DNA from 2 places in the Vibrio gangliei genome. Region 1 is predicted to be linked to the other one. Evidence: predicted binding sites of a transcription regulator. Region 1 holds the regulator's gene; the other holds the start of a gene.
The links. The regulator MetJ, encoded in region 1, represses methionine synthesis genes. The targets are predictions, from matches to a motif close to TTAGACNTNTANANGTCTAA.

Region 1 (15,117 bases):
AGTAAACGTACCGCAGGTTTACCTTGATATGCCTGTTCAAATGCTTGTTGAATATCCTGCTCACTGACGCCATCAGCCAATTTCATGGTAATGGTCGCAAGAATGCCGCGTTTGAAATTACCTAAATGAGGTGTGAAAATGACATCGCAGCCAAGATGAGAAGCGATTTCAGGTTGATGACGGTGGCTAAATACACCATAAGGTTGCAGACTCACTTCGCAGAAGCTATTGGTCATCGTCGCTTTACGACCAGCGCCCGTTACACCACTGGTGGCATTGATGACCGGCCATTGGTTAAGGTCAAGCAGTTGAGATTCAACTAAAGGTTTGATCGCCAATTGAGAAGCGGTTGGATAACAACCTGGAACGGCAATCAACTGAGATTGAGCAATTTGCTCTTCATTCCATTCCGCTAAACCATAAGCGGCTTGTTCCAGCCATTGGGTTTGCGTATGTTCAAAACCGTAATATTGCGGATAGAAGCCATCCGCTTTAACGCGATAAGCGCCCGATAAATCAAATACGGTACAGTCATTGGAAAGGAAAGTCGGAGCGAGATCGTGGCTGACCTCATGGGCGGTGGCGAGAAAGACCACATCCGCTTGCTGAGCGATGTCATTGGCGTCAGTCAAAGGCAAAACAGGCAAATCAACTAAGCCTTTCAATTTACCGTGCAGATCGGAGATAGGCTTACCTGCATCAACACTATTCTCTGATACATATAAACCCGATAGCGTGAGCTGTGGATGCTTATCCACCATTAACGCCAACTCTGCACCTGTGTAGCCACTGGCACCAATAATCACTGTTTTTAGCATACTCACCTATCCATTTGTTTGTGTGCTAATGTTTCCATTTAGTCTCTACGATATCAGCGGTTCATGACCACTGCAATGAGAGAGTTCAATCTGACTACACACTCTTTAAAAACTGCAATATGTGATTTTTTATTCACAAATAATGATTTAATATGTGTTTTATCGTTTTCTTAGCTTCTTGTCAATAGAAAGCGAATAACGCACAATGGTGAAAAGCTTGATGGATAAGGTCTGTCTTCTTTCGTGACTCAATTTGGTTCGAGCTAAAAACCGAACTTTGCATCAGAATAAATGGAATTATTATGACAATACCGAATTTTAAAGAGGTTTACCGTGACCTTATTTCCACGTCTTCCATTAGCGCGACCGATCCAACCTGGGATCAAGGTAATACGGAAGTCATTGCTAAATTGGCGCAATGGCTGAAAGATTTAGACTTTGCGGTGGAAGTCATTGAAGTCGCCGAAGGCAAACACAATTTGATCGCGAAGAAAGGACAAGGGGAAGGTGGACTGCTTCTCTCTGGCCACTCCGACACGGTGCCATTTGATGAAGGTCGCTGGAATTATAATCCGCACGCCTTAACAGAAGATAACAATCGTTTCTATGGTTTAGGCACTGCCGACATGAAAGGCTTCTTTGCGTTTATCTTAGAAGCGGTGAAAAAAGTCGATTGGTCAAAACAAACCAAGCCGCTTTATATTTTGGCTACTTGCGATGAAGAAACCAGTATGCTTGGCGCTCGCCACTTTACTGAATCGTGTTTAAATGGGGATGCGCCCTATAAACCCGACTATTGTATTATTGGTGAGCCGACCAGCCTCAAGCCCATTCGCGCCCACAAAGGCCACGTTGCCAACGCCATTCGCGTTACAGGTCACTCTGGACACTCGTCTAACCCAGCGCTGGGCGTCAATGCCATTGAAATCATGCATGAAGTGCTGTTTGCATTAATGCAACTACGTAATCAATTGATTAAAGAATACCACCACCCAGGATTTGATATTCCAACCCCAACGTTAAACCTAGGTCATATTCATGGTGGTGACAGCGCCAACCGTATCTGTGGTTGTTGTGAACTGCACTACGATGTACGTCCACTGCCGGGCATCAGCTTAGATGGGCTAAACAACATGCTCACCGCCGCGCTCAAAGAGGTGCAAGAGAAATGGCCAGGTCGTATTAATATTACTCCTTTGCATGAAGCGATCCCAGGTTACGAATGTCAACATGATCATCCGTTTATTCAAAGCATGGAATCACTCACCGATATGCCATCGGAAACTGTCAACTATTGCACTGAAGCGCCATTTTTACAGCAAGTGTGTCCAACTCTCGTCATGGGGCCTGGCTCGATTGACCAAGCACACCAGCCTGATGAATTCTTAGCGTTTGAATTTATCGATCCAACCATCAATATCTTGACCAAATCCATGTATGAGTACTGCTTCCGCTAGTAATATCGGTTCGGTGAAGTTAGTAACATCAGTAAGTAAAGATAGTTTGCAGATTTAACGCTTTATCCTGATCGCTACTTTATTGATATTAAGAAAACAACGTGGCTTTTGGGCCTAATGAGTAAAAATTGAAGCACACCGCATTAAGCGCTTGGCGATACCGAGGGCTGTACCCGAATTATGGTATAGATAACAAAGTGTTCGCTCGACAAGATGAAAAATTGTACCAATGAAAAAGAACTGATTCACATCAAGAAGGTTGGTATTATTTTTTCACAATAGCGGCAAATATTTGACTCAGTGCAAATAATTTCGCTAGATTGTAATGCTTAAAAATTAAATGGATGTAATTAAATTACAAGGTGAAACGACGATGAATGAAAAATATGCCGCTTTAAAGAGCAATGTTCGCATGCTCGGTGACTTACTCGGCGCAACCATTCAAGAAGCTCATGGTGAAGAGATTCTTGATAAAGTTGAAACCATTCGTAAGCTTTCTAAATCAGCTCGCGCAGGGAATCAGGAAGACAGGGAAAACTTGATCGAAGAGATCAGAAACCTTCCTGACGATCAACTCACTCCTGTGGCGCACGCTTTTAGCCAATTCCTTAACTTGACCAATATTGCAGAGCAATTCCACACTATTTCACGCCACTGTGAAGAATACGTGTGTGAGCCTGATGCGATTGAATCATTATTTGGCAAACTGGCGTCCAACAACATCAGTAAAGAAGATGCGGCGCAAGCCATTAAAGAATTAAACATTGAGCTAGTACTGACGGCCCACCCGACCGAGATTGCGCGTCGTACTATGATCAATAAGCTGGTCAAAATCAACGATTGCCTATCTAAACTCGAGCTTGGTGACCTTTCTAGCCGTGAACGTGTTCGTACTGAACGCCGCCTAGAAGGTTTAATTGCTCAGTCTTGGCATTCCGATGTTATCCGCCAGCAACGTCCAACACCGCTTGATGAAGCGAAATGGGGCTTTGCAGTAGTAGAAAACTCTCTATGGCAAGCGGTACCTGAATTCCTACGTGAATTTAACGGTCGTGTGAAATCATTCACTGGCGAAGCACTGCCGATTGATGCTCGCCCTGTGCACTTTTCTTCTTGGATGGGCGGTGACCGTGATGGTAACCCAAATGTAACTCACCCAATTACCGCGGAAGTCCTACTGTTATCTCGCTGGAAAGCAGCCGATTTATACCTCACTGATATTCAAGATTTAATCACTGAATTATCAATGACAGTATGCAATAACAAAGTCCGTGAGCTATCTGGTGAAGAACACGAACCGTATCGCGCTATCCTAAAACGTCTGCGTACTTTATTAAATAACACCTGTGCCGTGCTGGATGCTCGCATTAATGGCACCGAAGTTCCTAACCTGCCAATCCTTGAGCGCGTGGAGCAACTTTGGGACCCACTACTGGCCTGTTACCAATCACTACACGAATGTGGCATGAGCATCATTGCGGAAGGCTCACTACTTGATACGCTACGCCGTGTTAAGGCATTTGGTATCCATCTTGTGCGCCTTGATATTCGCCAAGAAAGTACCCGCCATTCTGATGTGATTGCCGAAATGACCCGTTTCTTAGAAATCGGCGACTACGACCAATGGTCAGAAGATGAAAAAGTACAGTTCTTAATTAAAGAGCTCAGCTCAAAACGCCCTCTTCTGCCTCGTAATTGGGAGCCTTCTCCTGAAGTACAAGAAGTGCTAGATACTTGTCGTGTGATGGCGGAGCATCCTCGTGAAGCCTTCGGTTCTTATGTTATTTCTATGGCGCGTACCGCTTCTGACGTATTAGCGGTTCACTTAATTTTGCAAGAGTGCGGCTGCAAGTTCCGCATGGACGTGTGCCCACTATTCGAAACGCTGGATGACTTGAACAACTCTGAAACCGTCATGAAGCAGTTGTTCTCACTCGATTGGTATCGTAACTTCATCAACAACCATCAAATGGTGATGATCGGATATTCTGACTCAGCAAAAGATGCAGGTGTAATGGCTGCGGGCTGGGCTCAGTATGATGCGATGGACAAACTAGTGAAAGTCTCTGATGCGGAAGGTATCGAGCTAACGCTATTCCATGGTCGTGGCGGTACCGTCGGACGTGGTGGTGCTCCAGCGCATGCTGCACTACTTTCACAGCCACCTCGCAGCTTAAAAGGCGGCTTGCGTGTAACAGAACAAGGCGAAATGATCCGCTTTAAACTGGGTTTACCTGATGTTGCGGTTAACAGCTTTAACTTGTACACCAGCGCTATCCTTGAAGCGAACCTACTGCCACCACCAGAGCCGAAAAAAGAATGGCGCGAATTGATGCAAACCATTTCGGATGTGTCTTGTGATGCTTACCGTGGCATTGTCCGTGGTGAACCAGACTTCGTTCCTTATTTCCGCGCAGCAACGCCAGAGCTAGAGCTTGGTAAATTACCACTAGGCTCTCGCCCATCAAAACGTAACCCGAACGGTGGTGTTGAAAGCTTGCGTGCGATTCCGTGGATTTTCTCTTGGAGCCAAAACCGTCTAGTGCTTCCAGCCTGGCTTGGCGCTGGTGAAGCTATCCAGCACGCGGTCGATCAAGGCCACCAGCCAATGCTAGAAGAAATGTGTCGTGAATGGCCATTCTTCTCAACGCGCCTTGGCATGCTAGAAATGGTTTACTCGAAATGTAACATTGATATTTCTCGTTACTACGATCACCGCTTAACTGATGAGTCATTATGGCCGCTTGGCGAGCGTCTACGTGAACAGTTGCAAAAAGACATTGTCACCGTTCTGAACGTGGAGAATAACGAGAACTTGATGCAAAGCGATCCTTGGGGCTTAGAATCCATTCGCTTACGTAATATCTACGTTGAGCCATTGAATATGCTGCAAGCAGAATTGCTATACCGTACACGTCAAACAGAAAACCCATCTTCTGAACTCGAAGAAGCGTTAATGTTGACCATTGCGGGTATCGCAGCAGGTATGCGCAACACCGCATAATCTTTGGCTTTTGAGCAATAAAATCAAACCGCGCTGATTAAGGTCAGCGCGGTTTTTTGTTTTTGCCATGCACTTCTAAAAAGTCACGTATAAAAAAGGCTGATAAACCTAAATTTATCAGCCATATATAAACAACTTTAAAGGAAAAATTAACGCGGACGCACACCCAAAGTATGGCAAAGTGCGTAAGTCATTTCAGAACGGTTAAGCGTATAGAAGTGGAAATCCTTCACCCCTTCACGGCTTAATGTGCGCACCATATCAATCGCTTGGCTTGCTCCGACCATTTGACGCGTCACAGGATCGTCATCCAAACCTTCATATTGTTTTGCCATCCAACTTGGAATACGTACGTTGGTCATATCAGCAAAACGCTTCGCTTGCTTGTAGTTAGAAACCGGTAAAATGCCAGGAATAATTTCCACATCAATGCCCGCTGTTACGCAGCGATCTCGAAAACGCAGGTAGCTTTCAACATCAAAAAAGAACTGGGTAATCGCACGGTTGGCACCGGCGTCTACTTTACGTTTCAGGTTAATCAGATCAGCTTGCGCATTTTTCGCTTCTGGATGCACTTCAGGATAAGCCGCCACAGAAATGTCAAAATCTGCCACGCTTTTTAGCAACTCAACCAAATCTGATGCGTACATATCCGGCTTGCCGCCACCTGGTGGTAGATCACCACGCAACGCTACGATATCGCGAATACCGTTGTTCCAGTAATCTTGTGCGATTTCTTTTAATTCTTCACGAGAAGCATCAATACAAGTAAGGTGTGGAGCTGCGATTAGACCAGTTTGATCTTTGATTTCTTTGATAATCGAGTGGGTACGATCACGTTCACCAGAGTTGGCACCGTACGTCACGGAAACAAATTTAGGCTGAAGTGTCTTTAAGCGATGAATTGAGTTCCACAAGGTTTCTTCCATCTTCTCACTGCTAGGTGGGAAGAATTCAAACGATACGTTGATTTTACCTGCTAAATCAGCCACGTTGTGATTTAGCGCATCAATATGCCCTGCATGTGAATAACTCATGTTTAACTCCCTGTGGCTTTGCCACTCACTAAAATCGCTTACCTAAAAAACTAGAAAATATCTCAGATGCATCCTTAGCCGCTGATATATTCAAATCAAACTCATTTGGACGTCTATATGTCTACAGAATGTATTGAATGGGATCGAATGTCAATCCCATAAACATGAATTTTCTTCATGATTTTATCGAGCAAGTATTAAATACAACAATGCCACGACTTAAAGTAAGGCGTGGCATTGAATATTTGCGTCTTTAAGAGTTTAGATAAGGTTAGATAAACGGTTGAGATCCGATTGCAACGCGCCCGCCGTCACAGCACGACCGGCACCCGGGCCCTTAATCACAAGCGGGTTATCTTTGTACCACTTGCTCTCAATCGCAAACACGTTATCGCACGGCAATAAGTTGGCTAACGCATGCTCCGGAGAAAGCGCCTCAACGCCAACGGTAGCTTTACCATCACGCGATAAACGGGCGATATAACGCAGCACTTTACCTTGCTTTTGCGCTTTCGCTAAGCGTTCTGATAAGAGCTGATTCAGCACATGTCCTTGCTCGAAGAAATCATCGGTAGATAAATCTTTTAGCTCATCAGGCACTAGAGATTCCACCTTAACGCTTTCAGGTTCAATTTCTAAACCCGATTCACGGGCGACAATAACCAATTTACGCATGACATCTGAGCCATCAAGGTCTGAGCGAGGATCCGGCTCAGTTAACCCCTGTTGCCAGGCTAAATCGACTAAATCGGTAAAAGGAATGCTGCCATCAAACTGCTGGAACAACCAAGACAACGTACCAGAGAAGATACCCGATACCGCTGTGATTTGATCGCCACTATTGCGTAAATCTCGAATGGCGTAGTTAACCGGTAAACCTGCACCAACGGTGGCGTTATATAGCCAATGACGACCTGTTTTTTCAAACGCATTGACCACGCGCTGATAATCTTCGGTTGAGGCCGAACCAGCAACTTTATTGGCACAGATTAAATGCATACCATGTTCTGCGATTTGCTCATATTGCGCCGCAAGATCCGAACTTGCTGTCACATCCATCACCACCACTTCATGATAATCGGTTTGATGAGCTAAAGTTTCCAGCCAAGTTTTGCCATCATTCTCAATCGCTTCATCAGCAAAACGCGTTAACGCTTGTTCAGGGTCGATACCGTTTAAATCTAGCCAATAGGTTTGACTGTCCACAACCGCAACAAGGTCGAAACTCATACCGCGACGTTTTTCTAATTCAGCTTTTTGCTCGGCAAACAATTCCAGCCAACTGGAACCGATATTGCCTTTACCGCATAGAGCAATCGCAATGCGTTTCTGAGCTTGAAATAACTGGGTATGAATGCCAACCACCAGTTTAGCCACATCGGTTTTGCGTAAAATTGCGACCAAACTTAAGCCAGATTCTGATTCCGACATAAATTCAACAGGGGCATTTTTCAGCTGCTGATAAAAACCGTAGCAATGGTTCGGGTTAATGGTTACACCTGCGCCCACAGCCGCCACCATAGAGTAGCCTTCAAGCAGTTTGATTTCAGCGCCAACCGCGGTGTCTTGTAAATAGGTTAATGCCCCTGCGGCAATTTCCGCCGTATAAGCCAGAGATACACTGCCTTGATCGGGTTGAGATAGGGTCGCCAAAGGCTGTAATTGCGCACGAGTTAATGAACGCATTAATTCGGCTTCTAAACGAGAGAAATCATGTCCGGCGCCAAAGTTCACTTGAATCAGTAACACTTCGTCTAATGAAGTGATGATCTTGGCACCACGGCCCGATGCCAACACGCGCTCAATGCGAGTCGAACCTGATTCAGGCTGATAGCTACAACGTAGGCTTAAATCCATCGCACTTTGTGCCACAGGTTGTAAGGTACGACTATGCAGAACTGGCGCGGCTAAACGAGCCAATTCGCTCGCTTCATCCAAACGCAATAACGGCAGTAAACAGGCATCACTCACTTTACGTGGGTCCGCACTATACACGCCCGCCACATCACTCCAAATAGTGACTCGTATGGCTTCTGATAAGGCGCCAATCACAGTGGCAGAATAATCGGAGCCATTGCGGCCTAAAAGTACCGTTTCACCCGCTTCATTGCGAGCCATGAAACCGGTAATTACGACCCGGCGTTTACCATGTTGAGCAAGAATATCTTTCAATAAAGGCAGCGAACGACCGCGATCGACTTCTGGCTGCGCGCCACGCTCTGCACGTAAGAAATCACGAGAGTCGACTTGCGCTGCTTCCATATCAAGATGACATAACAATGTAGCTAAAACACGAGATGACCACACTTCACCATGGCCAAGAATGCTGGCTCGTTTCACGTCATTGATGGGACCAGTAATATCCCCTAGCGCCGTGAACTCTTTATTCAGTAATTCCAGTAAAGGCGCGGCTTTTTCTTCCGGTAATAGTTCTTCAACTAACCCAATTTGGAATTGACGCAATTGCTGCAAAATTTCATGAGCAATTCGGCCATCTTTTTCTAATGCATTAATCCAATCGATCAAACGGTTGGTGGTACTGCCTGCCGCGGAAACCACGATCAAATCCGCTGGCGCTGAATATTCTTTTAATATGTTGGCGACTCGTTTGTAGCACTCTGGATTGGCCAAACTACTACCACCAAACTTGTGTAACTGACGAGCAGATGTCATTTACGCTACCTCTTGTGCTTTTTTGAAAGCTTGCTCTAAATCAGCAATTAAATCCTGACTGTCTTCTAATCCCACAGACACACGTAGCAACAGTGGAGAAATTCCCGCTTCTGCTTGCGCTTCATCTGACATAGCTCGGTGGGTCATCGACGCAGGATGACACACTAAACTTTCCACTCCCCCTAGCGATTCCGCTAAAGAGAATAATTGTAACTGACCCACAAAGGTCTTGAGCTGTTCCATGCTGCCATTAATTTCAAAACTGAGCATAGAACCAAACCCACTCTGCTGAGCCTTAGCAATATCATGCCCAGGATGCTGCGGCAGGCTTGGGTGATAAATCGTTCCCACCAATGGCTGGTCTTGTAAGTATGCTAATAAATCTTGTGAACTTTCTTCATGCACTCGCATACGGGCCGCAAGCGTACGTAGACCACGCAAGGTCATATAGCTATCAAACGGCGTCCCAGTTGCACCAATACAATTGCCCCACCAGGCCAGTGTTTCGGCATGTTCGGCTTGTTTGGCGATGATCACGCCACCGATCACATCAGAATGCCCATTGATGTATTTAGTGGTGGAATGCACCACAAAATCAGCGCCCAACGTTAATGGTTTTTGATACACAGGTGTCAAGAAAGTGTTATCCACCGCGACTAATGCGCCCACTTGCTTAGCTTTTGCACAAGCTGCAGCAATATCCACCACTCTCACCAAAGGGTTTGACGGTGTTTCTAATAAAATCAGTTTCGGTTTTTTCGCGATCGCGGCATCAAATTCCGCTTGATTCGATTGATCGACAAACTGAACTTTAAAATCGCCTTTTTGCGCACGAGTATTAAATAAACGGTAGGTACCGCCATAACAATCATGCGGGGCAACAATCAGATCCTCTGGGCCAATAAACGCCGACACCCATAAATTCAGTGCCGAAGTACCACAGTTGGTAATCACCGCTCCGGCACCTTGCTCTAGTTCTGAAAGCGCTTGCTCTAATAAGCCACGGTTGGGGTTGCCCGAACGGGTATAATCGTATTTTGGCACTTCACCAAAAGCAGGAAAGCCGTAATTAGTCGAAAGGTAAATCGGCGGAACGACGGCATTAAATTGGCTATCAGACTCAATTCCAGTACGAACGGCGACAGTGGCGGGCTTTCTTGAACTCATTGGCGTATTCCTTTCCTTTGCGTGCACAATCTTTGTATACAGACACTATACTCAAATACTTTCAAAGCGCTATTTAGACGGGCGTAATTTATCAAAATTATTGCAATCAATAATGGAGCTAATCGCGCTTATTCATATATGAGCGAACATTGCTGTACTTTATCTCTCACCACAAAAGACGTCAAGACCTCTAGCCATCTAAATGTCTTTACTTTTGGCGGTAAATGCACCTAAAATTAGCGCCGTGACTTATTTATAAATAATCAGAACGAAGGTGCGTGATGGCAGATTGGAACGGTGACTACATAAGCCCGTATGCAGAACATGGAAAAAAAAGCGAACAAGTGAAAAAAATCACAGTATCGATTCCATTAAAAGTGCTTAAAATATTGACCGATGAACGCACTCGCCGTCAGGTGAATAACTTACGTCACGCCACCAATAGCGAACTGCTATGTGAAGCCTTCTTACATGCTTATACAGGTCAACCATTACCAACCGATGAAGATTTGCGTAAAGACCGCCCTGATGATCTTCCTGCCGAAGTAAAACGTTTGATGACAGAAATGGGCATTGAATTTGAGAATTTTGATGATTAACAGCGTGCCTCGGGATACTCGTGGCTCGTTTCTCGAATATCTTTTCTCGCTGTAATGCCTCACTATAAAAAAGCCAGAACGAATCAACGTTCTGGCTTTTGCTTTTTCGAATCACGAGAAACGAAATTCGAGTTCCGTTATCGCTGATACTCTTCCGGCAACTCAATACGCGCCACACCCGATTCAACCGCAGCGCGAGCGACAGCGCCAGCCACTTCAGATAACAAACGTGGATCCATTGGTTTTGGAATGATGTAGTCAGGGCCAAACTCTAGCTTATCGACACCCGCCGCTTTTAACACGTCTGCAGGCACGTCTTGTTTGGCTAATTGACGGATCGCTTCGACGGCAGCCAGCTTCATTTCATCATTGATTTCGCTCGCACGTACGTCTAATGCACCACGGAAAATGAATGGGAAACAAATCACGTTGTTCACTTGGTTTGGATAATCACTGCGGCCAGTACCCATGATCAAATCGTTACGTACTTTGGCAGCAATTTCAGGTTTAATTTCCGGGTCTGGGTTTGAACAAGCAAACACCACAGGTTTATCTGCCATTAACGCTAATGCTTCTGGTGGCAATAAGTTTGGACCCGATACACCGAGGAATAAGTCAGCCCCTTTGATCACATCTTCTAAGGTGCGCATATCGGTGTTGTTAGCAAATAATTGCTTATATTCATTTAGGTCATCACGACGAGTGTGGATCACGCCTTTACGATCTAGCATGTAGATTTTTTCACGCAATGCGCCACATTTGATCAATAGCTCCATACAAGCCACCGCCGCTGCGCCCGCACCTAAACACACGATTTTACAGTCTTCCAGTTTCTTACCTTGCAACTCAATCGCATTCAACATACCTGCTGCCGTTACAATCGCGGTACCGTGTTGGTCATCATGGAATACGGGTACATCACAACGCTCAACCAATTGACGCTCAATTTCAAAACAATCCGGCGCTTTAATATCTTCTAGGTTAATGCCACCAAAAGTATCGGCAATATTGGCAACGGTATCGATAAACTCATCAATGGTGCGGTGTTTTACTTGGATATCAATCGAATCAAGGTTAGCAAAGCGTTTGAACAATAATGCTTTACCTTCCATAACAGGCTTAGACGCCAATGGCCCTAAATTGCCAAGACCAAGAATCGCGGTACCGTTTGAAATCACCGCAACCGTATTACCTTTAGCGGTATATTTATAAGCGTTATCAGGATTCAGCGCGATTTCACGAACCGGCTCAGCCACACCTGGGCTATACGCTAAAGCAAGATCTTCTGCGGTATCGGCAGGTTTGGTAAGTGAGATGGCAATTTTACCCGCTGTTGGTTGAGCGTGGTAATCAAGTGCTCTTTGGCGAAAATCATTTTGCTGCTGATCATCTGACATAATGATGTAATCCTAAAATACGAGGGGAACAAGAAATCGTAATATTAAAGGATAGAAGATTAACTTGGTAGCGCAGGTGTTAAATTTTAGATAAGAAAAAAGGGACGCCTAAGCATCCCTTTCCAATTCGGTCTAACACTAAAAAATAGTGGCAGATTATTTTTTGCTGCTTAGAGTACCAAAACGCTTGTTGAAGCGATCAACACGGCCGCCTGTATCTACGATACGTTGCTTACCAGTGTAGAACGGGTGACATTTGTCACATACATCTAGGTGGATTGTGTCTTTGTCTAGCGTAGTGTTGAACTCGAAAGAGTTACCGCAAGAACAAGTAGCGTTTACAGCTTTGTATTCTGGGTGGATACCAGTTTTCATAGGACAAACCTTTATATTGGTCCGTATCGCTATCTGAATCTTCCTCTTGCTACTCAAAGGCAACAAGATCGGCCAGACACCATACGTAGTTACTAAAAAATGGTGTAAAAAACATACACCGTTAGAGGCGCAGTATAATAGTGAATAACCCTGCATCGATCAATACATTTGCTGAGTTTTTCTTCTATATTTCCGATAACGGTTGTTTTATCATGACTTTTCTTTGTTGTATTCATTTTAAAGGACGCTTTTCTTACTTATGCAGCCAAATATTGCTCAAGTTGCCCTGCCCGTTCCTTTAGATAAGTGCTTCGATTACCTCATCCCCAACTATTTGTTTCCCGTGATTGGCGGACGAGTCTCCGTGCCTTTTGGCCGTCAAACACTGATTGGCATTGTGGTCAATATTGTCGATCACTCTGATTTTCCGCTTGAGCAACTTAAACCCATCAAAGCCTGTCTTGATGCACGTCCAGTTTGGCCTAAACCTCTATATCAATTACTGCAATGGTGTAGCCAATTTTATCAATACCCACTTGGTGATACATTGGCTATGGCGCTACCGTCTCTACTTAAAAAAGGTAAGCCCGCCGATTTCACCAGTTTAAAAGAATGGCATATCACCGAAGCGGGTAAAAACCAATTGATAGCTGGATTTGGTCGTGCCCACCAGCAAGCCAAGGTGGTGCGCATGCTAGAAAATGGCCCATTAAGCCATCAAGCTATGATTGATGAAGAAGTAAATAGCACTACTCTCAAAACGCTGCAAGATAAAGGATGGATTGAAGCCAAACATAGTCAGCCGGCAAAACCAGTATGGCCTGATGCAATAGAAAATTCACAACATAAACCCCAGTTGAATGCGGAACAATCTATCGCGGTTGCCACCATTAACAACTTCCCAGGATTTGGCTGCTTTTTAATTGATGGCGTCACGGGTTCAGGTAAGACCGAAGTCTATTTAAACCTAATCAAACCCGTACTGGAACAAGGCAAACAGGCTCTCGTGCTTGTGCCTGAAATTGGCCTCACACCACAAACCATTAATCGTTTTAAACGCCGCTTCCATGTGCCGGTCGAAGTTATGCATTCCGGTCTCAATGATACCGAACGCTTAAATGCTTGGTTGGCAGCTCGAGACAAACAAGCCGGTATTATTATTGGCACCCGCTCGGCATTACTCACACCTTTTGCTGAGCTTGGCATTATTATTGTGGATGAAGAGCACGACGCCTCTTATAAACAGCAAGACACGCTTCGCTATCATGCCCGTGATGTCGCAGTGATGCGTGGCCATAAAGAAAACATTCCCGTGGTATTAGGCTCCGCCACACCGGCTTTAGAAACGCTGCACAATGCACAAACCGGCAAATATCATTATCTAACGCTCACCAAACGGGCCGGCAATGCCATTCCAGCCAAACACCATGTTCTCGATATCAAAGGACTGTATTTGGAAGGCGGGCTATCGGCTCCATTGATCGCCCAAATGCGCCGACACTTAAATGCAGGCAACCAAGTGATGCTGTTCTTAAATCGTCGCGGGTTTTCGCCAGCATTAATGTGTCATGAATGTGGCTGGATAGCAGAATGTAAGCGCTGTGATGCTTATTACACTTATCATCAAGGCAGCCAAGAAATACGCTGCCATCATTGTGGCTCACAGCGCCCGGTGATCTCGCAATGTCATGGCTGCGGCTCTACCCAATTAGTGTCCGTTGGCGTGGGAACCGAGCAACTAGAAAAACAATTAGAAACCCTATTCCCAGAATTCAAAACCATTCGCATCGACCGTGATAGTACGCGACGCAAAGGCAGTTTAGAAAGCGCATTAGAATCGATTAAAAACGGGGAATTTCAGATATTGATTGGCACCCAAATGCTGGCTAAAGGACATCACTTCCCCAATGTCACGTTAGTGGGATTATTGGATGTCGATGGCTCACTCTACAGCAGCGACTTCCGTGCCTCAGAACGTTTAGCGCAATTGTTTATTCAAGTTGCAGGTCGCGCAGGACGTGCCAGCAAACCTGGTGAAGTGCTGCTACAAACGCACCATCCAGAACACGCCTTGCTGCAATCTTTGCTGCATAAAGATTATCAACACTTTGCTCAAACGGCCTTGGCTGAACGCAAAATAGCACAATTGCCACCGTACAGTTTTCTGACACTATTTCGCGCCGAAGGAAACAACAATGACAATGTAGAAGCCTTTTTGCGTCAAGTGCGCCATACCTTAGAAGCTCACCCATTATTTGATGAGCAATGCCTAGTGCTAGGCCCGATGCCCGCCCCTCTGGCTAAACGAGCAGGCAAGTTCCGCTGGCAATTAATGCTGCAAGTCAGCACCCGCAGTCAAATGCAACGCTTATTGGCTTCCTCTAAAGCGGCCATTCAACTGCTGCCACTTGCCAAAAAAGTACGCTGGAATATGGATATCGAACCACAAGATTTAAGCTAATTAACCAGAATAAAACTATGGTTTATCTGATGATAGATCACTGAAAATAAAAGTAAAAAAGCCTCTATGTGACGCATGTCACCTAAAGCATGTAGGATTTGTTAACCTAATGCTATTCAGTGCTAGTTT
Region 2 (15,117 bases), 330 kb from region 1:
TGCCGCTAAACCTGCGGTTTCTGTACGTAAGACGCGAGGACCAAGCAGAGTTTCTTCAAACTGATATTGTTCGGTCATTTGAATTTCTTCATCAGACAACCCACCTTCTGGGCCTATCAATAAGCGCACTTTATTCACCGGTTCAGGCAAAGTGTTGATTGAGTACTTGGCTCTTGGGTGTAAATTAAGTTTGAGGCCATCGTAATCTTCTGCGCACCACTGTTCTAACTGCATTAAAGGGCGAACTTCAGGTACGACATTTCGACCACATTGTTCACATGCCGCAATCACAATCTTTTGCCATTGTTGCAGTTTTTTCTCGAATCGCTCTGCATTGAGTTTAACGCCACAACGTTCTGAAATAAGTGGTGTAATGGTATTTACGCCAAGTTCAACGGCTTTTTGAATGGTGAATTCCATTTTGTCGCCACGAGAAATGACTTGGCCAAGGTGCAGATTCAAAGAAGATTCAATGCTACGTTCAATACGCTCTTTGACCTCAACCGTCACGTTTTTCTTGGAGACTTCGTTGATGGTAGCTGGAAATTCAGCGCCAGAGCCATCAAACAGGAGCACGTCTTGTCCGGTTGTCATACGCAGGACACGTCCAACGTGACCGGCGGCATCGTCAGATAAGCTAAGTGTCCCCAAACCATTAATGGTCTGAGGGTGATATATTCTAGGGATTCTCATGTAATGACCTGTATAAGGTTAACCGCTTTTCATAACATGGATGTTTTTGTTGTAAAAAACAAGGGGTAGCAGCGGTTAACTTGCTGGTATGGAATGTGTGATTAAAACTTGCTTGAACGAATAGGGGACATTAATCGTTGATAAGCACGACTTTATTACGACCAGTTTGCTTCGCTTGATAAAGGGCTTTGTCTACGCGACGGTAGCTTAAGTCTAGCGCTTCATTGGGTTGAATTTGTGTCGCGCCGATCGATAAAGTACAGCGAAGAGATTGATTTTCTTTCTTATTGACACAAAAGGACGTTTGCTCAACCAAGCGGCGTAAATCATTCAGCCGTTGTTCAATATTATCGATGTTGTGTTCTTTGAGTAAAAGAATAAATTCCTCTCCACCAAGACGGGCAAGGTGGTCTTCTTGTCTGACAAAACATCTTAGGATTTGTGCAAATTGCTGCAGCACTTTATCACCGGAATAATGGCCGAATTGATCATTCACTCTTTTAAAATGATCAATATCGAGAATCGCTTCAAAATACTGATTTGAGGTGCCCGATAGGCTCAGCTTATCCAGAACGCGTGATATATAGCGTCGATTAGGCAGCTCAGTAAGATAATCTTGCTCGGCCATTTGCTTTAAGTGGCGTTCTTTGTTGATGGTATCTGTGACCACACTAATGTAAGTGCACAAGGCTTGCTGACTTTGCCAAGTGACTTTTTTATCTATGATTTCGACTAAGACAGGGTTGCCATTTAAATCGGTATGTGCAATGACTCTAGGTTCAGTCTGGCTGTATTGGATTGCATCTTGATAACGCTGACGTGAATCTTCGTGTTCTTCAGGGTTAATCAAGACCATTAAAGAGTCGAGTTCTAATACTTGCGCAACACTCTCAAGGCCACTGAATTGTGCGAAGGCTTCATTGGCGTAAAGAGGCTTGAAATTGACGTGCACAACAAATGGATTGGGGTGCAATTCCAATATGTGTTGTAACTCATCTTGATCTAGTGACATGGTTTGAACTCATTGCTTAAAAACACGATGAACTTACTATTCATAGGGATAATATACGAATCTCACTTCCTTTTGCTATCACAAATCTAAATATTCATGCTGGGGTGAGCTTTGATCCACATAAAGTACAGTGGTACTGAGTTTGATTGCGTAAGATTTTATTATGACGACGAATAGTCAGTTGGTGTTCTCTGCATTGGCATAAGTAAGAAAAAGTCTGGCCTTGTACGGAGGACACATCAAAGCTATGGCGCGTTTCTGGGAGCAGGTCAAACACCTGACTCATGACATACTGCCATTCTTTACCGTGCGGTTTTACTCGTCCAAATTGATGGTAAACCACCAGGTGAGCTAATTCGTGCGGTACCACTTGCTCAACAAATTCTTTGGTATTTTCAATCAACAGTGTTGGGTTGAATCGAATCTGCCATTGATTTAGGTAGGCTTTACCTGCGACTTTGCCTCGTACCGTAAATTGCACTTCAGGCAAAGGGAATGGGTATTGAAAAACACGTTCAGCCTTATTCAAATGCTTGATTAAGCTTTGCTGTATGGCTTGTTGAATGTTTTGAGGAATAGCGACTGTGGGCACTGCGGTTCTCTAACAACGATAGTATCTTGTATAAGAAAGCGCTCCTCCAAATGAAAGGTGGCGCAATAAATGAACTCTGCCTTTAAAATAAAAGCAGAGCCCAAGTGTAATCGACTTGATTAGGAGAAGCCATCCTTGGCGATATGATGCATGTGCAATGCGGAGAATTAATGTTTACGTTGTATGGTTTGTCGATAGCCATGCCAAGTCGCAAAGCCGAGTACGGGCATAGTGATGATCATGCCGATCCCTGTCGTTAGAAAGCCAATCGCAATACCTAGCACAATCAATAGCGCCCAGAGGATCATCGGAGCGAGATTATTTTTTACTGCGTTGTAGCTAGTAAAGACCGCCGTCATTATATCGACTCGTCTTTCCATCATCAGCGGAATTGAAAAGGCGGATATAGAAAAAATCACACATGAAAAAATCAAACCAACAACAGAGCCACTAATTAAGAAGGGGAGGAACGCTTGTAGCGAAGCCCCTTGCATTTCAGGATAAAGAGCATGCAACAACGAAGCGACTCGCATCCAGAAGATCATTGCCACACAAAGTAGAACCGCAAAGCTCCATTGTGATACGCCGTTACGTCGAATGGCTTTAATTGAGTGAAAGAGTTTGGGTTTATGATGCTTTTCTACCTGCCAGCTAGCGTCATACAAGCCAAGAGCAAGAAAAGGCCCGATCAGCATATATACGATCAAGCTGGGGAAAATAACTAAGTGTGAGTCTTGTAAGTAAACCAGATATTCAATTCCGGCTGCGGCAAGGGCAAAGCAAATCCCGTAGAAGAAACTGATGATTGGCGCTTTGAAAATATCGGCAAAGCCTTGCTTCACCCAACTGAGTGGGGCGGAAAATGGAATAGCGGCACAGGGTATGGTTCGTGCATATTCGCTATCCGGTGTTTTAAAATCTGATGGTTTTGCAGTTCGAGGCATACATCCTCCTTGTCTTTATTCAAGACGGTCCCAGAAATAATCATTACCTAGAGCATTTTTATCTTATCGGCTCAGGCACTTTTACATCTTATGTATAACTATTGTTGGGCTTGGGCAAAATTACAAATAAAGTGGTCAAAAAATACCCACAAAAATGGTTTATGAAAAAGTGATAGGCAATAAAAAACCCTCACCGAGTGGTAAGGGTTTAAAGTAAGTTTTTGAAAACGCAATGAGATTAAAAACTAGCCGATTATAAACCAGCGAAAGCGCGAATTGATTCTGCTTTGTCTGTTTTTTCCCAAGGGAATTCTTCACGACCAAAGTGACCGTAAGCAGCCGTTTTCTTATAGATAGGCTGAAGTAGGTTCAACATTTCTTGTAGGCCGTATGGACGTAGGTCGAAGTGTTGACGTACCGCTTCAATGATGATGTCAGAAGGCACTTTCTCAGTACCAAAGGTTTCCACCATGATTGATGTAGGATCGGCCACACCGATGGCGTAAGAAAGTTGGATTTCACAACGATCTGCCAAACCTGCTGCCACGATGTTTTTTGCCACGTAACGAGCCGCGTAAGCTGCTGAACGGTCTACTTTTGATGGATCTTTACCTGAGAACGCACCGCCACCGTGACGAGCTGCGCCGCCGTAGGTATCAACGATGATTTTACGACCCGTTAGACCACAGTCACCCATTGGACCACCGATAACAAAACGACCGGTTGGGTTGATGAAGAATTTCGTTTCTTTCGACAACCATTCAGAAGGCAATACTGGCTTGATGATCTCTTCCATTACCGCTTCACGTAGATCCGGCGTTGAGATTGAATCACAGTGTTGAGTTGAAAGCACCACTGCATCAATACCTACAATTTTTCCTTGGTCGTACTGGAAAGTGACCTGAGATTTCGCATCAGGACGTAACCAAGGTAGGGTGCCGTTTTTACGTACTTCTGCTTGCTTTTGCACCAGCAAGTGAGAGTAAGTGATTGGCGCAGGCATTAATACCTCAGTTTCGTTACAAGCATAGCCAAACATGATGCCTTGGTCACCAGCACCTTGTTCTTTAGGATCGGCTTTATCAACACCTTGGTTGATGTCTGGAGATTGCTTACCGATTGTATTTAATACAGCACAAGAATCTGCATCAAAGCCCATGTCAGAATGAACGTAACCAATGTCACGTACGGTTTGACGAGTCAGTTCTTCAATATCAACCCAGGCAGAAGTGGTAACTTCACCACCCACCATAACCATGCCGGTTTTTACGTAAGTTTCACACGCCACGCGTGCTTTCGGGTCTTGCTCTAAAATCGCATCTAATACTGCATCAGAAATTTGGTCAGCAATTTTATCTGGATGGCCTTCAGATACTGATTCTGATGTAAATAAATGTTTAGACATTCGTGAATGCTCCACTTTAGATCACCCTGACTCACACGCTTTTCGGGGGGAGGGTGATTGAGTTAGAAAAGACGCGTTAGCAATTCATCTCTATGTTTATTCAAATATACTTTGATTCAAACCAGAGATTACTGTTTGGCTTAACGCGTCTTATTAAAATCGTTAATTAAAAACACTCATTTTGTAGGTGTTTCTACATCTAGACGTCTATTCTAGTTTTGATTGGTCGAATTACAAGCCTTTTTTGCAATTAAACAGCAACAAGATAGAACCAATTGTGCATGAGAGTGGCGCAATACTGTACATCGATATGGCGATATCCTCTATTGACGTATTCGATTGCGTTCCCATAATTACTGGCGCTGTTGACGAATTATGTGACTTTGCTAAAAAAGCCCATAAAAGAGCGAAAAAAACGCAATTTTGACCTCGTTAATATTTGCAGTCATGCGGGGGCTTTGCGACAATACCGCGCAGCATTAGAAGTAGGTTTTTCCCAAAAATCTACTTTTCCAACCTTAATAAAATCGCTTACGCAAAAACCAGGAGCAGACATGACGTCTCGTAAAGATCTAGCAAATGCAATCCGCGCACTGAGCATGGATGGTGTTCAACAGGCTAATTCAGGTCACCCAGGTGCACCAATGGGCATGGCCGATATCGCTGAAGTGCTTTGGCGTGGTCACCTAAATCATAATCCACAAAACCCAGAGTGGTTTGATCGCGACCGTTTCGTTCTATCGAATGGCCACGGCTCAATGTTGATTTACTCTTTGCTTCACCTTTCTGGTTACGACCTTCCTCTTTCTGAACTGAAAAACTTCCGCCAATTGCACTCTAAAACTCCGGGCCACCCAGAGTACGGTTATGCACCAGGCGTTGAAACAACCACAGGTCCTTTAGGTCAAGGTATCACCAATGCTGTTGGTATGGCATTAGCTGAAAAAGCGTTAGCGGCTCAATTTAACCGTGAAGGCCACGACATTGTTGATCACTTCACATACGCATTCCTAGGCGATGGCTGTTTGATGGAAGGTATCTCACACGAAGCTGCATCTCTTGCGGGCGTGTTAGGTCTTGGTAAGTTAATCGCATTCTGGGATGACAACGGTATTTCTATCGATGGTCACGTAGAAGGTTGGTTTGCAGACGATACTCCTAAGCGTTTTGAGTCTTACGGCTGGCATGTCATTCCTGCGGTTGATGGTCACGATTCAGATGCGATTGAAGCGGCGATCCAAGCTGCAAAAGCAGATCCTCGTCCAACGCTTATCTGTACTAAAACGGTTATCGGTTTTGGTTCTCCAAACAAAGCGGGTACGCACGATTGTCACGGCGCGCCACTAGGTGCTGATGAAATCACGGCGACTAAAGCTCAACTAGGTTGGGAGCACGGTCCATTTGAAATTCCTGCTGATATTTACGCGCAGTGGGATGCAAAAGAAGCGGGCGCAGCAAAAGAAGCAGCTTGGAACGAAAAATTGGCAGCGTATGAAGCGGCTTACCCAGAGCTTGCTGACGAATTCAAACGTCGTATGGCGGGTGATTTGCCAAAAGAGTGGGAAGAAAAAGCAAATGCTATCATTGCTGATCTTCAAGCTAACCCAGCGAACATTGCATCACGTAAAGCATCACAAAATGCACTAGAAGCATTTGGTCAAATCTTACCTGAGTTTATGGGCGGTTCTGCGGACTTAGCACCATCGAACTTAACTATGTGGTCTGGTTCTAAATCTTTGACTGCTGATGACGCATCTGGCAACTACGTACACTACGGCGTACGTGAGTTTGGTATGACCGCTATCATCAACGGTATCGCACTACACGGTGGTTTCATCCCTTACGGTGCAACTTTCCTAATGTTCATGGAATACGCGCGTAACGCAATGCGTATGGCGGCATTGATGAAAGTGCAAAACATCCAAGTTTACACGCACGATTCAATCGGCCTAGGCGAAGATGGCCCAACTCACCAACCGGTTGAGCAAATGGCTTCTCTACGCATGACACCAAACATGAGCACATGGCGTCCATGTGACCAAGTTGAATCTGCAGTAGCATGGAAACTGGCTATCGAGCGTAAAGATGCGCCTTCAGCGTTGATCTTCTCTCGTCAAAACCTAGCACAGCAAGAGCGTACCGCTGAGCAAGTAGCAAACATTGCTAAAGGTGCTTACATCCTGAAAGATTGTGCAGGCAAACCTGAACTGATCTTGATTGCAACCGGTTCTGAAGTTGAACTAGCAGTAGAAGCTGCGGCGCAACTAACAGCAGAAGGCAAGCAAGTACGTGTGGTTTCTATGCCATCTACCGATGCATTTGATAAGCAAGATGCTGCTTACCGTGAATCAGTATTGCCATCTGACGTGACGGCTCGTATCGCTATCGAAGCGGGTATTGCGGATTATTGGTACAAGTATGTTGGTCTAGACGGCCGCATCATCGGTATGACCACATTCGGTGAATCAGCACCAGCAGGTGAACTATTCAAACTGTTCGGCTTCACCACTGAAAATGTGGTTGCGACAGCGAAAGAATTACTAGCTTAAGATACTCTTCTTAATTGCTAGTCAATCAAATCTAAAGCCGGACTGATGTTCGGCTTTTTTATTCCTCGGAAATAATGCGTTGGAAATAGGGATAAGGTAAGATAACTCCTCCTTAAATCTAATGATTCTTTAAACCAACAGTATGGAAAAATTATGCTCAGAATAGCGATTAATGGATTTGGTCGAATTGGACGTAGCGTGCTGCGAGCACTGTACGAAAGCGGTAAGAACCAATCGATTCAAGTTGTGGCTATCAATGAGCTTGCTGAGCCAGAAGGGATTGCGCATTTATTGCAATACGATTCCAGTCACGGTCGATTCTTTAAGCGAGTTAGCCATGATCAAGAGCATTTATTTATCCATCATGCCGAGCAATCCAGCTCGGCTTCAGAGCCTAGTTTTGATTCAATTCGAATCTTGCATTTAAGCGATATCAAATTGCTGCCGTGGAAAGATCTTAATGTCGATGTGGTATTAGATTGCACGGGTAAGTTTGGTTCACAAGCGGATGGGCAAGCGCACATTCAAGCTGGCGCAAAACGCGTCTTGTTTTCTCATCCTGGCGCTAATGATGTCGATAACACGATTATTTATGGTGTGAATCATGACTCACTAACATCGGAGCATCACGTCGTCTCAAATGGTTCTTGTACTACCAACTGTATTATTCCAGTGATTAAAGCACTCGATGACAGCTTTGGCATTGAATCTGGCACTATTACCACTATTCACTCTTCCATGAACGATCAACAAGTGATCGATGCTTATCATGCGGACTTACGTCGCTCACGCGCGGCCAGTCAATCGATCATTCCTGTCGACACCAAATTACACTTAGGAATTGCAAGAATTTACCCAAAATTTGCGGATAAATTTGAAGCAATCTCAGTGCGAGTGCCTACAATTAATGTCACGGCGATGGATTTAAGTGTCACAGTTCACAAAAATGTGAAAGTTGATGACATAAATCAATCCATTGTAGAAGCATCTCGTTGTACATTGGACGGCATATTGGATTACACCGAAGCACCATTGGTTTCGATTGACTTTAATCACGATTCTCATAGCGCCATTGTGGATGGTTCACAGACTCGAGTGAGCAACCATCGTTTAGTCAAAATGTTGGTTTGGTGTGATAACGAGTGGGGGTTTGCTAACCGTATGCTTGATACTGCTCAAACCATGGGCGAGCTGATTGAGTCATAGTGGTTGTGATTGTTGTGGCGAAAAAGTGCGCGTTTTTTTATTTTTTAGCTTGAAATAATAAATTCATGCCCCCACTATAATGAGCATTGAAATTGTAAGCTGAAAACTTTTACTGGTAATACATGGAAGTTGGCGGCAAAAAAGAAAGATTAAAAGAATTTTATCATTGGACATACGTCGAGTGACCGCAGTTTAGATATTATTAATTTCATTAACATTGAGAGGACAAACAATGTCTGTAATCAAGATGACAGACCTGGATCTAGCAGGTAAACGTGTATTCATCCGTGCTGACTTAAACGTGCCAGTAAAAGACGGTAAAGTAACTTCAGATGCTCGTATTCTAGCATCTCTACCAACGATCAAAACTTGCCTAGAAGCGGGTGCTAAAGTGATGGTTACTTCTCACCTTGGCCGTCCAACTGAAGGTGAATACAACGAAGAGTTCTCTCTACAGCCTGTTGTTAACTACCTAAACGACGCACTAGATTGCGAAGTGAAACTAGCAAAAGATTACCTAAACGGTCTTGAGCTAAACGCTGGTGAGTTAGTGGTTCTTGAAAACGTTCGCTTTAACAAAGGCGAGAAGAAAAACGAAGAAGAACTTTCTAAGAAATACGCTGCACTATGTGACGTATTCGTAATGGATGCATTTGGTACGGCTCACCGTGCTCAAGCGTCTACTCACGGTGTTGGCATGCACGCGCCAATCGCTTGTGCTGGTCCTCTACTGGCTAACGAGCTTGAAGCACTGGCTAAAGCTATGGACAAACCAGCTCGCCCAATGGTGGCTATCGTTGGTGGCTCTAAAGTTTCTACTAAACTGACTGTGCTTGAGTCTCTATCTAAAGTGGCTGACCAACTTGTTGTTGGTGGTGGTATCGCGAACACGTTCATCGCAGCAGCAGGCCACAACGTTGGTAAATCTCTATACGAAGCTGACCTAGTGGATACGGCTAAGAAGCTAATGGAAACTTGTGCAATTCCAGTTGCGACTGATGTGGCATGTGCAAAAGCATTTGATGAAAACGCTGAAGCTGAAATCAAGCACGTTTCTGAAGTACAAGATGACGACATGATCTTCGACCTAGGTCCTGATTCAACTGCGCAACTTGCTGAAATCCTAAAAGGTGCAAAAACTATCCTTTGGAACGGCCCAGTAGGCGTATTTGAATTCAAAAACTTTGAAGCGGGAACTAAAGGTATTTCTGAAGCAATCGCAGCTTCTGAAGGTTTCTCTGTAGCAGGTGGTGGTGACACTCTAGCGGCTATCGACAAGTTCGGTATCAAAGCGGATGTTTCTTATATCTCTACTGGTGGCGGTGCTTTCCTTGAGTTTGTTGAAGGAAAAGTACTTCCTGCAGTTGCTATGCTTGAAGAGCGTGCAAAAGCATAATATTTAAAAAAGGCGGGAGAAAACTCTCGCCTTTTTTACGTTTGTAGATTTTTATCTGTTGCGTAGATCACACTATGTGAATTGAAGCGGTTTATTGCTACAATGCGCACGTGAATTAAGCAAACGTTTATTTAATTAACGATTTCGTTCTTGGAACGGATTTTAAACGATAGAAAAATAGGACTAAACCCATGTCTAAGATCTTCGATTTTGTAAAACCTGGTGTTATCTCTGGTGATGACGTACAGAAAGTATTTGAAGTAGCAAAAGAAAACAAATTTGCTCTTCCAGCGGTTAACGTTGTAAACACTGACTCTGTAAACGCAGTACTAGAAGCCGCAGCGAAAGTTAAATCTCCAGTAATCGTTCAGTTCTCTAACGGTGGCGCAGCTTTCTTCGCAGGTAAAGGTATTAAGCTTGAAGGCCAAGGTGCACAAATCTTAGGTGCAGTTGCAGGTGCTAAATACGTACACGCTGTTGCAGAAACTTACGGTGTTCCAGTTATCCTTCACACTGACCACGCTGCTAAGAAACTACTTCCTTGGATCGACGGTCTACTAGACGCGGGTGAAAAACACTTCGCTGAAACTGGTAAACCTCTATTCTCTTCTCACATGCTAGACCTTTCTGAAGAGTCTCTAGAAGAGAACGTTGAGACTTGTGCTAAGTACCTAGAGCGCATGGCTAAAATGAACATGACTATCGAAATCGAACTAGGTTGTACTGGTGGCGAAGAAGATGGCGTAGATAACTCTCACATGGACGCATCTGAGCTTTACACTTCTCCAGAAGACGTAGCATACGCATACGAGAAACTAAGCGCTGTTAGCCACCGTTTCACTATCGCTGCATCTTTCGGTAACGTACACGGTGTTTACAAGCCAGGTAACGTTGTTCTTACTCCAACTATCCTACGTGATTCTCAAGCATACGTTTCTGAGAAGTTCGGCCTACCAGCTAACTCTCTAAACTTCGTATTCCACGGTGGTTCTGGTTCAACTGAAGCTGAAATCCAAGAGTCAATCGGCTACGGTGTTATCAAAATGAACATCGATACTGATACTCAGTGGGCATGTTGGGACGGCGTTCGTCAATACGAAGCTGACAACCACGATTACCTACAAGGTCAAATCGGTAACCCAACAGGTGAAGAAGCGCCTAACAAGAAATACTACGATCCACGCGTATGGCTACGTGCTGGTCAAGCGTCTATGGTTGCTCGTCTTGAAAAAGCATTCGCAGACCTTAACGCTATTGACGTACTATAAGTTGTCATCTTTTAGCGTTTAACTGATATTTTATTTAACAAAAGCCTCACAGTAATGTGGGGCTTTTTGTTTATTTGGACATCCAGTTCTGGAAGTGATTAATAATAAGAGGAATTATTTGAATACAGATAGCAACAAATAGTTTCCAGTGTTAAAAAAAATAGCTATATTGTGTATATGTTTGGTATCGAAAAGCATAATAGTTTGCTTTCAGAGAGCTTGCTCTATATCGGTATTCTACATACACCACCTAAGATTCATCGACTCATGTAATTTATAAAGGAAGAAACATGGCAGCTGAAGATCAAGTGACAGAAGTCGCTCACGCTATTGCTCCAAAGCTAACAGATTGGTTTGTCGCTAACTCTGATTTACTTGTGCAATATGGCGTCAATATTATTTCCGCTTTAGTTATTCTTTTCATTGGTAATATTGTTGTTAAGGCAATCAGTAACAGTGTTTCTAAAGTTCTTGAAAAGAAACAAATGGACCAAGCCGTTGTGCATTTTATTGGTTCGCTAGTTCGTTACTTATTGTTTGTTATCGTTTTAATCGCAGCACTAGGGCGCGTTGGTGTTGAAACTGCCTCTGTTGTTGCTGTAATTGGTGCTGCAGGTTTAGCAGTAGGTTTAGCACTTCAAGGTTCTCTATCTAACTTTGCTGCTGGCGTTCTGATTGTGGCATTCCGTCCGTTCAAAGCGGGTGATTATGTTGAGATCGGTGGTACTGCAGGTAGCGTAGAGTCTATCCAAATTTTCCAAACCATTTTAACAACACCTGATAACAAGATGGTTATTGTACCAAACAGCAGTGTTATTGGTGGTTCAATCACGAACTACTCTCGCCATGCTACACGTCGTATTGACTACGTGATTGGTGTGTCTTACAAAGCTGATCTTAAGAAAACCAAAGAAGTTCTTGCTAAGGTTCTAGCGGCTGAAGAGCGTCTATTGAAAACGCCAGAGCCAACCATTGGTGTGGTTGCACTTGCAGATTCTTCAGTTAACTTCGTTGTTCGCCCTTGGGTTAAGACTAACGATTACTGGGCAGTTTACTTCGACCTTCTACAAGCGATCAAAGAAGGCTTGGATGAAGAGGGTATCGAAATCCCATTCCCACAAATGGATGTTCATTTAAATAAGCTTGAAGACTAATTCTGTCAGCTTTATGTAACATTTAATTGAAAGGCGCTTAGTGCGCCTTTTTTATTGCTAATATATACCCTTCGTACTTGAAGTTGCAGTTTTGTTGACAGCGCTCATTCGCCCCAATCATTTAGGCAAGCTAAACTCATGGGGGCTCATTCACTTGTCGCCTCACTGAAACTCCAATTACTTTGGGTATAAAACCTAAATATTGATATATGTGAGGTAGTTATGAATCATTTTTTCAAACGAATTTTACTGTTAGGTGCCACACTATTCAGTGTTCATACATTCGCAGCAGAAGCCAACATTCCAACGCTTTCCACCAGTGGATACGGTGAAATGACGGTGAAGCCTGATATGGCTGTTTTTACCGTTGCGATTCAGGCGGAGCGTAGCCAGGCGAACCAGGCAAAGCAAGCCGTGGATAAAGTGGTGACTAAACTAATCAGTGCCTTAAATGCCAAAGGGATTGAGCGTAAAGAGATTCGCAGTGGTAACTTACAGGTTTCTCCGCAATATACTTACCCTAAAGATGCCAAGCCTGTGTTGAATGGCTATCAAGCGGTTCGTTATATAACAGTGAATGTTGTTCAATTAGATGGTTTGAATAGCTTGCTAGATACGGCATTAACTGCGGGTGTGAACCGTGTGGATAATATTCAGCTTAAAGTGAAAGATGAAGCGCAATATAAACAGCAAGCGCGAGCTGCCGCTATTGCGGATGCAAAAGAAAAAGCACAAGCATTAGCAAGTGGGTTTGATGCTAAGCTTGATGGCGTTTGGTCTATCAACTACCACAATAATAGCGCTCGTCCTGTGGTTATGGCGAAATCTATGATGATGGAAAGCCGCTCTGCGGATCAAACTTATCAAGATCAATCCATGACGATTTCAGACCAAGTCGATGTGGTATTTAAACTAAAAAATTGATGTGGTTTAAAAAGAAGTTCGTGTAAAAAGATTTAACCTCAGCTTAAGTTAAGGTTATTTAGTATAAAGAAAAACAGCGACGTAAAGGTCGCTGTTTTCTTTTGTCTTAATTCAATATTATGAATTAGTGCAGGATACGAGCACGAATCGTACCTTGTACGGCTTTCATTTTTTCCAGAGCTTCTTCTGAACGTTCCGCTTCGATATCAATGACTACGTAACCCATTTCAGGAGTGGTTTGTAGATACTGAGCCGCGATGTTAATACCGGCTTCAGCAAAGATGGTATTAATTTGTGTCAAGATACCAGGGCGGTTCTCGTGGATATGTAGCAAGCGTGAAGTGCCAACGTGTTCAGGTAGAGATACTTCTGGGAAGTTAACACAAGATAGGGTAGAGCCATTATCTGAGTATTTAGCGAGCTTGCCAGCGACTTCGATACCGATGTTTTCTTGTGCTTCTTGAGTTGAGCCACCGATGTGAGGCGTTAGAATGACGTTATCGAACTTCATCAATGGTGATTCGAATGGGTCATTGTTGGTTTTTGGCTCGACAGGGAATACATCGATTGCCGCGCCACCTAGGTGACCTGATTCTAATGCTGAACAAAGCGCATCGATATCAACGACCGTACCACGCGCTGCGTTGATAAAAATCGCACCTGGCTTCATCTGAGCAAATTCTTCAGCGCCCATCATATCTTTAGTGCTGTGAGTTTCTGGAACATGCAGAGAAATGATATCTGACTTATTGAGTAGCTCACTCATGGTTGCGACTTGATTTGCATTGCCCAGTGAGAGTTTATTTTCAATATCATAGTAAGAAACTTGCATACCTAGGTTTTCAGCTAAGATACTAAGTTGAGTACCAATATGGCCATAGCCGATAATGCCTAAGCGTTTACCGCGAGCTTCATAAGAGGCATCGGCACTTTTCTTCCAAATACCACGGTGAGCAAGGGCGTTCTTCTCTGGAATACCACGCAACAACAATAGAATTTGACCAAGTACTAATTCGGCAACACTACGTGTATTGGAGAATGGGGCGTTAAAAACGGGGATACCACGAGCAGCAGCTGCTTTAAGGTCCACTTGGTTAGTACCAATACAGAAACAACCAACCGCAACGAGTTTTTCGGCAGCGTCAAACACTTCTTGAGTCAGTTGAGTACGGGAACGAATACCGATGAAATGCACGTCTTTTACCGCTTCCAGTAAATCTTCTTCTGAAAGAGAGCCTTTGTGGTATTCGATATTGGTGTAGCCTGCTGATTGCAGTACTTCAACTGAAGATGGATGAAGGCCTTCGAGTAGCAGGATCTTAATCTTATCTTTGCCAAGTGATACTTTAGCCATGTAACGTCGTCCTTAATTGAGAATAATGATTCTTGCGCACTTTCATTACTGGCCTACAGGCATGATACCAATCGTATAGTATATTAATGACTGGTATTTGTAGGTCGAGCACTCCTTGTGCGTCACTGTTTAAATAAAATATCAAAAAAATGTGAACTTGGGTAAGGTTTTTACTAAATAAAGTACAAAAAAACGGCGCTTTGGGGCACCGTTTTCATTTTGTTCAATAAAAGAAAGTTTTGCCTAATAAAACAGCAGATTATTCTTCGATTTTGGCACCTTCCGGTGTACCAGTGATCACGATGTCTGCGCCGCGGTGGGCAAACAAACCAACCGTAACAACACCGGCAATGCCGTTAATTTTGTCTTCTAATGCTTTAGGGTCAACAATCGATAAGTTATGAACATCTAAAATGATGTTGCCATTATCGGTGACGATACCTTGGCGATATTCTGGTGTACCACCGAGTTTAACCAATTCACGAGCCACGTAAGAGCGAGCCATTGGAATAACTTCTACTGGTAGTGGGAATTTACCCAACACATCTACTGCTTTCGTATCATCGACAATACAAACAAATTTCTTAGACATGGCTGCGACAATTTTTTCTCGAGTTAAT

Region 2: the regulator MetJ is predicted to act here: its motif matches at 4,838-4,857, upstream of metK (methionine adenosyltransferase).

Annotation. Positions count from the first base shown of each region.
Region 1 covers NZ_AP021869.1:2,400,569-2,415,685, forward strand. The annotation lists gene argC (N-acetyl-gamma-glutamyl-phosphate reductase) at 1-818, opposite strand, end outside; gene argE (acetylornithine deacetylase) at 1,121-2,275, shown strand; gene ppc (phosphoenolpyruvate carboxylase) at 2,649-5,279, shown strand; gene metF (methylenetetrahydrofolate reductase) at 5,429-6,316, opposite strand; gene Vgang_RS11150 (bifunctional aspartate kinase/homoserine dehydrogenase II) at 6,578-8,989, opposite strand; gene Vgang_RS11155 (O-succinylhomoserine (thiol)-lyase) at 8,990-10,156, opposite strand; gene metJ (met regulon transcriptional regulator MetJ) at 10,438-10,755, shown strand; gene Vgang_RS11165 (malic enzyme-like NAD(P)-binding protein) at 10,893-12,152, opposite strand; gene rpmE (50S ribosomal protein L31) at 12,309-12,527, opposite strand; gene priA (primosomal protein N') at 12,787-14,988, shown strand.
Region 2 covers NZ_AP021869.1:2,066,923-2,082,039, reverse strand. The annotation lists gene rsmE (16S rRNA (uracil(1498)-N(3))-methyltransferase) at 1-693, opposite strand, end outside; gene Vgang_RS09580 (GGDEF domain-containing protein) at 824-1,705, opposite strand; gene Vgang_RS09575 (SprT family zinc-dependent metalloprotease) at 1,800-2,282, opposite strand; gene Vgang_RS09570 (DUF2189 domain-containing protein) at 2,465-3,241, opposite strand; gene metK (methionine adenosyltransferase) at 3,495-4,646, opposite strand; gene tkt (transketolase) at 5,201-7,195, shown strand; gene epd (erythrose-4-phosphate dehydrogenase) at 7,349-8,401, shown strand; gene Vgang_RS09550 (phosphoglycerate kinase) at 8,634-9,797, shown strand; gene fbaA (class II fructose-bisphosphate aldolase) at 9,989-11,065, shown strand; gene mscS (small-conductance mechanosensitive channel MscS) at 11,356-12,219, shown strand; gene Vgang_RS09535 (oxidative stress defense protein) at 12,442-13,143, shown strand; gene serA (phosphoglycerate dehydrogenase) at 13,268-14,497, opposite strand; gene rpiA (ribose-5-phosphate isomerase RpiA) at 14,757-15,117, opposite strand, start outside.